One region of the Jejuibacter calystegiae genome, then DNA from elsewhere that is predicted to be linked to it. Evidence: predicted binding sites of a transcription regulator. Region 1 holds the regulator's gene; each other region holds the start of a gene.
What was found. Region 1 encodes sigma-54, which starts transcription at its own class of promoters, with help from an activator protein. Its sites were predicted from a motif close to GTTGGCACANNTTTCGCTNT; they were not measured.
Positions count from the first base shown of each region.

Region 2: hydN (electron transport protein HydN) is a predicted target of sigma-54. The motif match lies at 2,991-3,010, and genes of this name have one in related genera.
Region 3: norV (anaerobic nitric oxide reductase flavorubredoxin) is a predicted target of sigma-54. The motif match lies at 2,935-2,954, and genes of this name have one in related genera.

Region 1 is NZ_CP040428.1:619,984-624,577, reverse strand. It holds gene rapZ (RNase adapter RapZ) at 1-215, opposite strand, end outside; gene ptsN (PTS IIA-like nitrogen regulatory protein PtsN) at 282-767, opposite strand; gene hpf (ribosome hibernation promoting factor) at 843-1,130, opposite strand; gene rpoN (RNA polymerase factor sigma-54) at 1,153-2,586, opposite strand; gene lptB (LPS export ABC transporter ATP-binding protein) at 2,668-3,393, opposite strand; gene lptA (lipopolysaccharide ABC transporter substrate-binding protein LptA) at 3,400-3,942, opposite strand; gene lptC (LPS export ABC transporter periplasmic protein LptC) at 3,911-4,495, opposite strand; gene kdsC (3-deoxy-manno-octulosonate-8-phosphatase KdsC) at 4,492-4,594, opposite strand, start outside.
Region 2 is NZ_CP040428.1:2,726,695-2,731,288, reverse strand. It holds gene FEM41_RS12455 (hydrogenase large subunit) at 1-64, shown strand, start outside; gene FEM41_RS12450 (formate hydrogenlyase complex iron-sulfur subunit) at 103-645, shown strand; gene FEM41_RS12445 (NADH-quinone oxidoreductase subunit B family protein) at 645-1,412, shown strand; gene FEM41_RS12440 (formate hydrogenlyase maturation HycH family protein) at 1,409-1,816, shown strand; gene hycI (hydrogenase maturation peptidase HycI) at 1,809-2,264, shown strand; gene FEM41_RS12430 (DUF4160 domain-containing protein) at 2,363-2,605, shown strand; gene FEM41_RS12425 (DUF2442 domain-containing protein) at 2,589-2,837, shown strand; gene hydN (electron transport protein HydN) at 3,050-3,595, shown strand; gene fdhF (formate dehydrogenase subunit alpha) at 3,634-4,594, shown strand, end outside.
Region 3 is NZ_CP040428.1:4,391,150-4,395,743, forward strand. It holds gene FEM41_RS20535 (hypothetical protein) at 1-62, opposite strand, end outside; gene norW (NADH:flavorubredoxin reductase NorW) at 303-1,430, opposite strand; gene norV (anaerobic nitric oxide reductase flavorubredoxin) at 1,427-2,884, opposite strand; gene norR (nitric oxide reductase transcriptional regulator NorR) at 3,079-4,594, shown strand, end outside.

The DNA.
Region 1 (4,594 bases):
TCCATTGCCCGTTCAAAGATTTCCGGCGATTCCGGCATATTACGGACGTCGATACTGACCGCCGCCGAAATACCGCGCTCAGCCAGCGTATTCGCCAGTTCCGGCAGTAGCACGACCGGCAGGTTATCGACGCAGTAAAAGCCCATGTCTTCCAGCGCGCGCAGTGCCACGGACTTCCCTGAACCTGAACGGCCGCTGACAATCATCAGCACCATGTGCAGTCTCTCCCCCCATTAATCGACCGCGTTGCTACGCGGCCGTGATTCCTGCCGGAATGTTTATTATTCAACATCCAGGTTTTCTTCAGTGATGATCTGATAAAGCTCTTCATCGCTTTGCGCCGCTCGCAGCCGACGGCAGATAGTTTTGTCCGCCAGCCGTTTCGCTACCAGAGACAGCGTATGCAGATGCGTTTTGGTCTGGTCCGCCGGCACCAGCAGCGCGAACAGCAGATCCACCGGCTGATTATCGATAGCATCGAAGGCGATGGGGGTCTCCAGCTTAATAAAGACGCCCACGGCGCGTTCGGTATCCTCTTCCAGCTTACCGTGGGGGATGGCGATACCGTTACCGATACCGGTACTCCCCATTTTCTCCCGGGTCAGTACAGCCTCAAACACGAGCTGGGGAGCCAGCCCCAGCTGTTTGGCAGCCAGCTCGCTGACTACCTCCAGCGCCCGCTTTTTACTCTGGCACGGGACGCCGCTTCGGGTACACTCCTGGTTAAGGACATTGCTCAGTTGCAGCGCTAAATCATTGTTCATCATAATTTCACCTAAGCCTTCTGCGGGAACGGCCCGCCGCAATGGCGAGCCGCACGGGTCACAGAAACGCCCGGACAATTAGTGTTGTTTCAGTTTATCTTTATGTTTGGTTAACTGCCGCGCCAGCTTGTCGATCAGGCCATCAATGGCCGCGTACATATCCTGAGCTTCCGCGCTGGCGTGCAGCTCTCCGCCGTTGACGTGCAGCGTCGCTTCCGCGACGTGGGAAACCTTTTCCACTTTCAACACAATATAGACCTGATTGATCCTATCAAAATACTGCTCCAGCTTGGCGAATTTTGGATTGATAAAATCGCGCAATGCATCGGTGATTTCGACGTTTTGTCCAGTGATGTTGAGCTGCATAGTGTCTTCCTTATCTGTTGAGTCAGACCAGTTGTTTACGCTGGTTAGACGGAGGAATCGATAAAGACTCTCGGTACTTCGCAACGGTTCGGCGCGCCACCATAATCCCCTGGTCGGAGAGCATGGCGGTGAGCTTACTGTCGCTCAGTGGCTTGGCGGGATTCTCCGCAGCGATTAATTTCTTCACCAACGCCCGGATAGCCGTAGAGGAGGCTTCGCCGCCGCCTTCGGTGCTCACGTGGCTGGAGAAGAAATACTTGAGCTCAAAAATACCTCCTGGACTCTGGAGGTATTTTTGAGTGGTGACGCGTGAGATGGTGGATTCGTGCATATCAACGGCCTGGGCGATATCGGCCAGCACCATGGGTTTCATATGCTCTTCACCATGTTCGAAAAAGGCCTGCTGCTGTTCCACAATACAGCGGCTGACGCGTAGCAGGGTGTCGTTACGGCTCTCCAGACTCTTAATCAGCCACTTCGCTTCCTGCAGATTACTGCGGATAAACTGGCTGTCGCTGTCGTTACGGGCGCTGGTCCCCATGGCCGCATACTGCTGATTAATCTTCAGGCGCGGAATACTGTCGCCGTTAAGTTCCACAACCCAGCGTCCCTGGTGCTTACGGACCAGCACGTCAGGGATAACGTATTCCGGCTCGCTGGTCTGAATCGACTGGCCTGGGCGTGGATCGAGGGACTGAATCAGCCCGACGGATTCTTTCAGCACCTCCTCTTTAAGGCGCGTAACGCGCATCAGCGAGCGAAAATCATGATTGGCCAGCAGATCGAGATGATCGTTGACGATCTGATGCGCCTCATTCAGGCGCGGGGTTTCGGGCGCGAACTGAGAAAGCTGGATCAACAGACATTCCCGCAAATCGCGGGCAGCCACGCCAACCGGATCGAAGCGCTGAATGCGCTTGAGTACCGCCTCTACCTCTTCCTGGGTCACCTCTTCATCGCCCATGCCGTCCAGAATGTCCTGGACCGTGATGGTGAGGTAGCCGGTGTCGTCGACGGCGTCGACAATAGAGGTCGCGATGGCGATATCGGTGTCGGAGAAAGGAGTTAGCTCAACCTGCCACATCAGGTAGTCCTGAAGGGACTGGGTGGTTTCGCCCTGGTAGATGGGCAGTTCGTCGTCGACATAGTCAGTGCCGGTACCGGAGGGAGTGCCTGCGGTATAGATCTCGTCCCAGCTGGCATCAAGCGGCAGCTCTTCGGGCATGGAGTCTTGTTCCAGCGCATCCCGGCTATCGAGCGTTTCGCTGTCGCTGCTTTCGGTGGTCGCGACTTCGTCAAGGGGGTCGCTCTGTTCAAGCAGGGGATTGCTTTCCAGCGCCTGGTTAAGCTCCTGCTGGAGTTCCAGCGTGGAGAGCTGCAGCAGGCGGATGGCCTGTTGCAGCTGGGGCGTCATGGCAAGCTGTTGGCTCAGCTTTAATTGCAAACCTTGCTTCATGTTCAGAACAAGCTACCTCAGGTCAATGTTTCGATGAAACCGCGCACTCATAGGGGCGTGCGGCGTCCAGTCCTTACCCTATCAGAGTCTGAACTCTTCCCCAAGATACACGCGTTTCACCTGGTCGTCCTTGAGGATCTCATCAGGCGTACCATGGGCAATCAGGTGCCCCTGGCTGACGATATAAGCGCGTTCGCAGACGGCCAGCGTCTCGCGAACGTTATGGTCGGTGATCAGGACGCCAAGACCGCTGTCGCGCAGGTGTTCGATAATGCGTTTGATGTCGATAACCGAGATGGGATCGACCCCTGCGAAGGGCTCATCCAGCAGGATAAATTTGGGATTAGCCGCCAGCGCGCGGGCGATTTCGACCCGTCGACGTTCCCCACCGGAGAGGGATTGACCCAGGTTATCGCGCAGGTGCTCGATGTGGAACTCTTCCATCAGCTCGTTGGCGCGATCGGTACGCTGTTCCGCCGACAGATCGTCGCGAATTTGCAGCACCGCCATCAGGTTGTCGAAGACGCTCAGGCGCCGAAAAATGGACGCTTCCTGAGGCAGATAGCCGATGCCGCGGCGGGCGCGGGCGTGCAGCGGCAGCAGACTGATGTCTTCATCGTCGATGATGATATTACCGGCATCGCGCGGGACGATGCCCACCACCATGTAGAAGGTTGTGGTCTTACCGGCGCCGTTAGGGCCAAGCAGACCGACGATTTCGCCGGACTCCACGGTCAGGCTGACATCTTCTACCACCTTTCGGCCCTTATAGGCCTTGGCGAGGTTCTTTGCAGTGAGTGTTGCCATACGAAATTAGTTACTCTTCTGACCGGAATTGTTTTTATCCTGAAGCTGTGACGGTACCAGAACGGTTGTCACGCGTTTGCCTTTCTCACTGGAAGCCTGCATTTTCTGCTCTTTTACGAGATAGGTGATCTTATCGCCCTTGATGTTGCTGTCGAGCTGCTCCAGGTATGCATTACCGGTCAGGATGACATAATCATTCTGAAGCTCGTAGCGCATCTTGCTGCCGTGGCCTTTCACCGGTTTGCCGTTGTCCTGCATCTGGTAGAAAGTGGCAGGTTTACCATAGGCTTCCACCACCTCTCTACCTTTTTCGCCGCCCGGACGGGTCACCACCACTTTGTCGGCGTTCACCTTAATCGTGCCCTGAGTCACCACTACGTTGCCGGTAAAGGTCACCACGTTGCCTTCCATATCCAGCGACTGCTGGTCGGATTCGATATGGATCGGTTTATCGGTGTCACCGGTAACTGCAAAGGCCGGGAGCGCTGCGGCAAAAAGCGTACCGGCCAGCAGGAGATTAAGGCTGTGTTTGTTTATTCTGGATTTCATATGAGGATCTAACCTTTTCAATCAGCTCGGCAGTTTTGCTGCGCAGGTTTCCGCGCATTTTTAGGCCTTTGGAATTAAATGTGGTCCCGTACAGCGTGACGAGGTCATCAGAAGTAACATCCTGTGTCACAAGGTTCACCTGGGCATTATCGGTGGTGATTTTACGCAATTGCGAATCTGGCGCCAGCGCGGTCACCACCACATTTCCGTACAAATACAGCATACGATCTTTAGTCAGTTTGGCGCGATCGGCGCGAACTGACCAGGTGGCGGTCTTATTTGCGTCGTTGGCGTCATAAACGGTCATCACTGGCAGAGTAAACCACGAAAGCTCTTCTGCGGAGAAATATTCCACGTGCTGAGCGACCAGTCGATAGTTCAACGCCCCCTGAGGGTTGTAAACGACAGTGTCGGAGTGCTCGCTCTTGTAGGTCGGCTCGTTACTGTTCACGGCTTCAGGCGCAGCATCATCGAGGTCGGTCAGATTAAAGCCGATCAGTACCAGTGCCACAATGGCCAGCCCGATAATGATCCAACGTTTCAGCTTACTCATAGGGATTGCCCTTTAGCCTCCTCCAGCTTGCCCTGCGCCAGCAGTAGCAGATCGCACACTTCGCGTACCGCGCCGCGGCCGCCTGCAATGCGGGTCACA
Region 2 (4,594 bases), 2.1 Mb from region 1:
GGTCGTGCCCTATAAGGAGATCGAGCGTTACGCCATCGAGCGTAAGAACTCGCCGCTGAAATAACACCGCGGCCCCGCCGCCGCGGGGCCTCTGGAGCAACCATGATTCCGTTTATTAAAAAAGTCCTGAAAACCGGCACCGTCACCACGCCTTATCCGCTGCAACCGGTGGAGGTGGATAAAAATTTTCGCGGCAAGCCGCAGCACAATCCGGCCCAGTGCATCGGCTGCGCCGCCTGCGTAAACGCCTGCCCGTCCAACGCCCTGAGCGTCGCGCTTACCGACACCCAAAACCGACTCGACTGGCAGTTCAATCTTGGCCGCTGTATCTTCTGCGGCCGCTGTGAAGAGGTCTGCCCCACCGCCGCTATCGCGCTGACCACTGAATACGAGCTGGCGGTCTGGCGCAAAGAGGATTTTCTGCAACAGGCCAGCTTTGAGGTTTGCCACTGCCGCAGCTGCCAGCGCCCCTGGGCGGTACAGAAGGAGATCGATTATGCCATCGCGCTGCTGAAACAGGGCGGCGACCAGCGCGCCGAGCGGCATCGCGAAAGCTTCGAAACCTGCCCGGAGTGCAAGCGCCAGCAGGGTCTGGCCCCTTCCGCGCTTATCGATTTAACCCGTGAAATGAAGGAGGCCATCTGATGAGCCAGCTCCTGGGTCCGCGTTCGGCCTCTGGTCAGCCACTCCCCATGACGGTGGATGAGTCCATTGCCAGCATGAAGCAGTCGCTGTTGAAAAAAATTAAGCGTTCTGCCTGGGTCTATCGGGTAGACTGCGGCGGCTGTAACGGCTGCGAAATTGAAATTTTCGCTACCCTTTCACCGGTGTTCGACGCCGAACGTTTCGGCATCAAGGTGGTGCCGTCGCCGCGTCACGCCGATATTCTACTGTTTACCGGCGCCGTAACCCGCGCGATGCGCTCCCCGGCCCTGCGCGCCTGGGAATCGGCGCCAGACCCCAAAATCTGTATCTCCTACGGCGCCTGCGGCAATAGCGGCGGCATCTTCCACGATCTGTACTGCGTCTGGGGCGGTACCGACCAGATCGTGCCGGTGGACGTCTATATTCCCGGCTGCCCGCCATCGCCCGCCGCCACGCTCTATGGTTTTGCCATGGCGTTAGGGTTGCTGGAACAGAAGATCCACGCCCGGGAGCCAGGTGAAAGCGACAACCAGCCTGCCAGCCTGCTACATCCGGATATGGTGCAGCCGCTGCGGGTCCGCATCGACCGGGCCGCGCGACGTATGGCGGGCTATCGCTACGGGCGGCAGATCGCCAACGACTACATGCAGCATCTGGCAGAGGGCGACGGCGCCCTGGCGGGCTGGCTTAATGAACAGCAGGATCCGCGCCTTAATGAGATCGTCACAGCGCTGAACGAGGTGGTTGAGCGGGAGCGAATCCGATGAGCGGGCGCGTTATCTTCAGCCAGTTGAGCCGTAAATTCGTTGATGAAAACGAAAATACGCCGGACCAGGCCCAACAGGTTGTCTACTACAGTCTGGCCATTGGCCACCATCTGGGGATTATCGACTGCCTGCAGGCGGCGCTGGTCTGTCCGCTGGAAGCCTGGCCGGCGTGGGTCGCCACGCTGCCCGCGGGCGAAGCGCAGCGCAAAATGACCGGCGTAACGCGCTTTGGCGAAATCGTTGTCGACCAGAGCCACGTGACCCTGCTGGCAACCGCTTTAGACGCGGCGCTGCCTCAGCAAACGCCGCAGCAGCAGAACTGGAGTCGCGAATTGATGCGACTGCTCCGAACGATTCAACAGGAACCCGCAGTCTACCTGATGGTAAGGAGGCAAGATGACTGATGTATTGCTGTGCGTGGGCAACAGTATGATGGGCGATGACGGCGCCGGTCCGCTGCTGGCGGAAATGTGCCAGACCAGCCCGCGCGGCGAATGGGTGGTTATCGACGGCGGTAGCGCGCCGGAAAATGACATCGTCGCCATTCGCGAACTGCGCCCGGATCGCTTGCTGATTGTCGATGCCACCGATATGGGCCTGAACCCCGGCGAGATGCGGATTATCGACCCGGAAGATATCGCCGAGCTGTTTCTGATGACCACCCACAATATGCCGCTCAACTATCTGGTGGAGCAGCTACAGGACGATGTGAAACAGGTTATCTTCGTGGGTATCCAGCCCGATATCGTCGGCTTCTGCTACCCGATGACCGAACCGGTACGCCGTGCCGTGGAAGATCTCCATCGCCGCCTGGAAAACTGGCAGGAACAGGAAGGCATCTCGCAGCTTTAACCCGTCAGGCTACCTCTTACGCCTTTGCATAGTATCTCTGTTTTTCCGCCGCCGCTGACTACGCGGCGGCCTGTTCAGGACGAAAAACGGAGGCAATGATGCCCGCGATACTACGCATATCCGGTTTCAGGTTCTTCTTTTACACCAATGAAGGACGACCGCTTGAATCACCCCACATTCACGTCATGAAAAGAGGAGATGAAGCCAAATTCTGGTTGACACCTGTAGTAAAATTAGCCAGAGATGACAATCTGGATTTCAGGGAACTGAGAACCTCAGCAGAGATCATTAAACAGAACCAGGTTTTATTTCTGGAGGCATGGAATGACTATTTCGGCTAAAAACATACAGTTCGATGGCGCCGCCATGTTGATCGAACTCAGCAACGCCCGCACGCTCAGGATCCCTCTGGCGCGCTTTCCCCGATTATTAAACGCCACGCCCGGCCAGTTGAACGACTGGGAATTAACCCCCCGCGGGATCCACTGGGATACGCTCGATGAAGATATCTCCATCGACGGATTGCTGGAAGAGAAAGACGCCCCGCGACCTCATCCCCACTCAATGCTCTGATCGCCGATACCGTTAACGCCAGTCTGATGTCGGCGTTATCCCCCTTACTGACGACATGCCTACCGTGACGATACCTCTTCGTCAAAAGTGTCAATGCCACTCGCCCTTCAATATCATAATTAACAAAACATAATTATTTCAATAAGTTAAATAAATGGCACGCTTTATGCTTAACCAGGTCACGCATCTATAAACCAGAGCTGGAGAATATGATGAACCGCTTCATCATTGCCGATTCAAGCAAATGCATTGGCTGCCGTACCTGCGAAGTCGCCTGCGTGGTCTCTCACCAGCAGGATCAGGACTGCGCCGCCCTGACGCCGCACACCTTCCTGCCCCGCATTCACGTGATTAAAGGGGTCAATATCTCGACGGCCACCCTGTGCCGCCAGTGTGAGGACGCCCCCTGCGCCCGGGTATGCCCCAACGGCGCCATCAGTCGGGACAACGATTTTGTCCACGTCCACCAGGAGCGCTGCATCGGCTGCAAAACCTGCGTAGTGGCCTGCCCTTACGGCGCCATGGAGGTGGTGGTTCGCCCGGTGGTGCGCAACAGCGGCAGCGGTCTGAATGTGATGGCGGACAAGGCAGAGGCCAATAAGTGCGATTTATGTCATCACCGTAAGGAAGGCCCCGCCTGCCTGGAAGCCTGCCCGACTAACGCCATTGTCTGCATCGATCGCAATCGCCTCGAGCAGCTTAGCCTGGAAAAACGCCGCCGTGCGGCACTTGACGATATCACTGCGCTGACCCGCTGATATTCCCCTGCTTTCAACTCTTAACAGGTCTGTTATTGATGAAAAAAATCACCAGCGTTTGTCCGTACTGCGGTGCGGGCTGCAAACTGAAACTGGTTGTGGACAACAACCGCATCACCCGCGTTGAAGCGGCTAACGGCGTAACCAATCAGAATGAACTCTGCCTGAAGGGCTACTACGGTTGGGACTTCCTTAACGATACCCGGTTGCTAACCCCCCGGCTGAAACAGCCGATGATCCGCTACCGCAAAGATGGACCGCTGGAGCCGGTCACCTGGGACGAAGCCATTCGCTATACCGCAGAGCGCCTGAGCGACATTAAGGCGCGCTACGGCAGCCAGGCCATTATGACCACCGGCTCGTCCCGGGGAACCGGTAACGAAACCAACTACGTGATGCAGAAATTTGCCCGCGCGGTGCTTAACACCAATAACGTCGACTGCTGCGCCCGGGTCTGCCACGGCCCGTCGGTGGCCGGCCTTCAGCAGACCCTGGGCAACGGGGCGATGAGCAACGCCATCGCCGATATCGAAAATTCCAGATGCCTGCTGATTTTCGGCTATAACTGCGCTGACTCTCACCCCATCGTGGCGCGTCGGGTGCTGAAGGCCAAACAGCGCGGCGCCCGGATTATCGTCTGCGATCCGCGCAAAATTGAAACGGCGCGTATTGCCGATCTGCACCTGCAGCTCAACAACGGCAGCAATATGGCGCTGGTTAATGCCTTTATCCACGTACTGCTGGAAGAAGAGCTCTACGATCGTGCCTGGGTGGCGCGCCATACCGAAGGGCTGGAGGCGCTGCGCGAAACGGTGAAAAACTACGCGCCGGAGTCGGTGGAAGGCATTACCGGCGTGCCCGCCGCGGCGATACGCCAGGCCATGCGCCTCTATTGCGCAGCCCCCTCCGCTACCGTGATGTGGGGCATGGGCGTCACCCAATTTGGCCAGGCGGTGGATGTGGTCAAAGGGCTCTCCAGCCTGGCGCTGCTCACCGGCA
Region 3 (4,594 bases), 1.4 Mb from region 1:
CGGGTACAACAACCCACCGGTACACGAGCATCACCAAAGGTTATTTCCTGATGTTCCACCATGCTTTTTTTCTCCTTCCCTGATAATCCATTACCGCCACGCGTTGCCAGCGAAATCCTATCCAGGCGGCGATAAAATCGTCAATCGCTATCCTGGATTAAAATCGCGTTGTGGAAGGCATATCGCAACCTGCTGTGCCCTGATGTAAAAAAGCCCCGACCAGCGGGGCAAACGGACTAACGAACCGGAAAGGCTCCGGCTAAAGGCATACCGCGCATCCTGCGCGGGAGAGGTTAAGGTTATTACAGCTCTCTGAGCAGTGCGAAGGCCTGAGGTACCTGCCCTTCACTGACCACAAAAGCACACAGCTTCTGGGCCTGGTCGAAACCTTTGGCGATCAGCCCTTCCGGCCCTGTAGAAATCTGCCAGTTAAGGTCGTTTCGCCGTGTTTCCCCCGCCAGCTGTAAGGGCAGTTCCGGGGTTTTGATTTTCACCAGCATCGCTGGCAGCTTCAGGCTGGCATTCTGACCGAGTAGATTTTTCGCCAGGGTCATGGCGCCCAGCAGTATTGGTTGCAGAAATGGCATCAGGCGGCCATTGATTTCGGCACAGTCACCCAGCGCATAGATATGCTCCCGGGAGGTACGCAGCCCGTCGTCCACCACAATCCCCTGATTCACCGTCAGACCGGCGCGTCGCGCCAGATCGCTGTTAGCATGCAGACCAATAGCGGAAATCGCTTCATCCACTTCCAGTACCCTGCCGCTGGCCAGGCGAACTTCCAGCCCGGTTGCGCCGCGCTCAAGCATCAATAGTTGCTGACCGGTAAGAATCTCAATCCCCATGGCGCTGAGCTTATGCTGCAGACGCCCGCTCACTTCCGGCGGCAGTAGCGAAGCCAGCAGGCTGGGGCTGTTATCAACCACGGTCACCTGCTTACCGGCGCGGCAGAAATCCATCGCCAGTTCACAGCCAATCAAACCACCACCAAGAATCATGACCCGACGGGCATCTATCAGCCGCGACTCACAGGCGCGGTACTCCTGCTGGCTGTTAAGGGTCAGCAACAGCTCCCGCCCCTCGACTGGCGGCAGACGCGCCGACGAGCCGGTGGCCAGCACCAGGCTGTCGTAGTGCCACTGCTGACCGTTGCCTTTAACCACCCGGTTATCGGCATCGATATCCGTAACCCAGGTGTCCGGCACCAGCCGCAGGTTAAACTGTTCGGCGAATTCTCCTGCGCGCTGACGGGTCATTTCGTCCGCCCGCTGCCCCTGACTCATCACATGGCTGAGATCGGGCTTGTTGTACTCATCGATGCTGTCAGCGGCAATCAGGGTCAGCGGCACCCCGGCATCGAGCTTACGGATACTTTTGACCAGTTGTCGGGCCGCGAAGCCCGACCCGATAATGACGATACCCTGACTCATTTTGCCTCCGAAGCCAGTACATCGAAAACATCTTTACCCAGCGAACATTCGGGGCACAGGAAGTTATCCGGCACCTCGCTCCAGGGCGTGCCCGGCTCAACGCCCTGCATCGGTTCGCCCTGCTCGGGATCGTAGATCCACTGGCAGACGCTGCACTGCATACGCGGCCCCAGGTCGGCGCAACCGACACTTGCCGACTGCTCCGGCTCGCTGCTGGCGCTTTCCGCCGTCGGGACGCTGGCGGTCTGAGGCAGCGGAGACAAGGCCCACTGGCGGGCGATTTCCCGGCCGTGCTCGCGGCACAGCGCCAGCGCGTCGACGTCCGGGCGCCATTTGGCCTTCAGGCTCAGGGACATTTCAAAACCGGCATCCTGCAAACGGGTAGAGAGCCGGTCCACCGCACCGCCGCTCCAGCCGTGGGAACCAAAGGCGCTGGCGCGTTTGTTACGGAAACGAAGACCGGTCATCTCTTCTACCAGACCCGCGATTTTCGGCATCATCACGTTGTTCATGGTCGAGGTGCCCGCCAGTACCCCTTTAGAGCGGAAGACATTGGTCAAAATTTCGTTTTTGTCGTGACGCGCCACGTTGAAGATTTTCACCGCCACGCGTGGATCCACTTCGTTAATTCCCTGTGCGATAGCGTCGGCCATCATGCGGGTATTGTTGGACATAGTGTCGTAGAAGATGGTGATGCGATCTTCCTGGTAGTCTGCCGCCCACTTCAGATACAACTCAACGATCTGGGTCGGATTATCGCGCCATACCACGCCGTGAGAGGTGGCAATCATATCTACCGGCAGGTTAAAGCCGAGGATTTCAGTAATTTTCGGCGTCACCAAGCGGCTGAACGGCGTCAGGATGTTGGCGTAGTAGCGCTGGCACTGCTCAAACAGCTCAGCCTGGTCTACTTCGTCGTTGAACAGGTGTTCGTCACAGTAGTGCTGACCGAAGGCGTCGTTGCTGAACAGCACTGCATCGCCGGTCATGTAGGTCATCATGCTGTCCGGCCAGTGCAGCATCGGGGTTTCAACGAAGATTAGCTGTTTGCCATTACCGATATCCAGAGTATCGCCGGTTTTCACTACATTGAAGTTCCACTCCGGGTGATGATGATGGCCGGTAATGGAATCCACGCCGTTGGCGGTACAGTAGATCGGCGTATTGGGGATAGCGGCCATCAGCTCAGAGAGCGCACCCGCGTGATCCTCTTCGGCGTGGTTAATAATGATATAATCGATCTTCTCAAGGTCGATTTCCGCGCGCAGGTTCTGCACGAATTCACGGCTAAATTTGTGGTCAACGGTGTCGATAAGGACGTTTTTTTCTTCGCGGATCAGGTAGCTGTTGTAGCTGCTGCCTTTCAGGGTTTTGTATTCGGTGCCGTGAAAATCACGCACTTCCCAGTCACGCTGCCCGACCCAGTGGATGTTGTTCTTAACGTGAATAGCCATTGTTAACCTCGATCAATGATGTACTGACAAATAAGTGTGTTGTCTGTCATATATCAGGATCCGTGCCAACTTTTTAATTTATTGATTTATGAAGATAATTTATTTTTAGACAATTTTTTGATTGTCATAGTGACTATACCTATAATTGTCATATTGACATCCAATACAGTCATAATGACGACAAGGGACAATCGATGAGCCTCTCCGTTAATCTACTGGCGAAAATCGCTATTGAGCTCCAGAACGGCATCAGTCAGGAAAACCGCTTCCAGCGGCTGATTAGCACCCTGCGTGAAGTGCTGGACTGCGACGCCTGCGCCCTGCTGCGCTACGAGCAGCAACAGTTCCGGCCACTGGCCATCGACGGCCTCTCTCCCGACGTATTGGGGAGACGCTTTGCCCTGGAAGCACATCCACGCCTGGAGGCTATCGCCCGCGCCGGGGATGTGGTGCGCTTCCCGGCGGACAGCACACTGCCCGATCCTTACGACGGACTGATCCCGGACCAGGAGGTACTGAAAGTGCACGCCTGCGTGGGGTTGCCGCTGTTCGCCAGCCAGACGCTGATCGGCGCCCTGACCATGGACGGCATGAACCCGACCCAGTTCGACACCTTTAGCGATGAGGAGCTGCGGCTTATCGCCGTACTGGCGGCCGGCGCCCTGAATAACGCCCTGTTGATTGAACAACTGGAAAACCACGATGTTCTGCCCGCGCCCCATCAGGGAAGCAAAGCCCCGGATAGCGAGATGATCGGCCTGTCACCGGGCATGATGCAGCTTAAGAAAGAGATTGAGATTGTCGCCCCTTCCGATCTCAACGTACTGATTAGCGGCGAAACTGGCACCGGGAAGGAACTGGTGGCCCGCGCCATCCACCGGGCTTCGACGCGTGCGGAAAAGCCGCTGGTCTATCTGAACTGCGCCGCGCTGCCGGAAAGCGTGGCGGAAAGCGAACTGTTCGGCCACGTGAAAGGCGCCTTCACCGGCGCTATCAGCAATCGCAGCGGTAAATTCGAAATGGCCCACGAGGGCACGCTGTTTCTGGATGAGATCGGCGAGCTTTCTTTGCCATTGCAGGCCAAACTGCTGCGGGTGCTGCAGTACGGCGATATCCAGCGGGTGGGAGACGATCGCAGCCTGCGGGTCGATGTACGGGTCCTGGCCGCCACCAATCGCGACCTTAAGCAGGAGGTGTTGGACGGCAACTTCCGCGCCGATCTGTTCCACCGCCTGAGTGTATTCCCGGTGTCGGTCCCGGCGCTGCGCGAGCGCGGCGACGATATCGCCCTGCTGGCTGGTTTTTTCTGCGAGCAGAGCCGCCAGCGTCTGGGTCTGACCCAGGTAGTGCTGAGCCAGGGAGCGCTTCAGCGCCTGCTGCACTACGGCTGGCCTGGCAATATCCGCGAACTGGAACATGCGATTTATCGCGCCATCGTACTGGCCAGAGCCACCGGCTCCGGCAGCGAGGTGGTGCTGGAGCCCGGCCATTTCGCGCTTAACGACCCGTCTCATTCCCCGACTTCTCTGGCACCGGTTGTCAGCATCCAAGAGCCTGCGCCCCTGGGGCTGTCGCTGCGCGATGCCACCGACGACTTCCAGCGTCGCGCTGTGCGCCAGGCCCTGACGCACAGCCACGGCAACTGGGCAGCCGCGGCCAGAGAGCTCGATGTCAATGTCGCCAACCTGCACCGGTTAGCTAAGCGGCTGG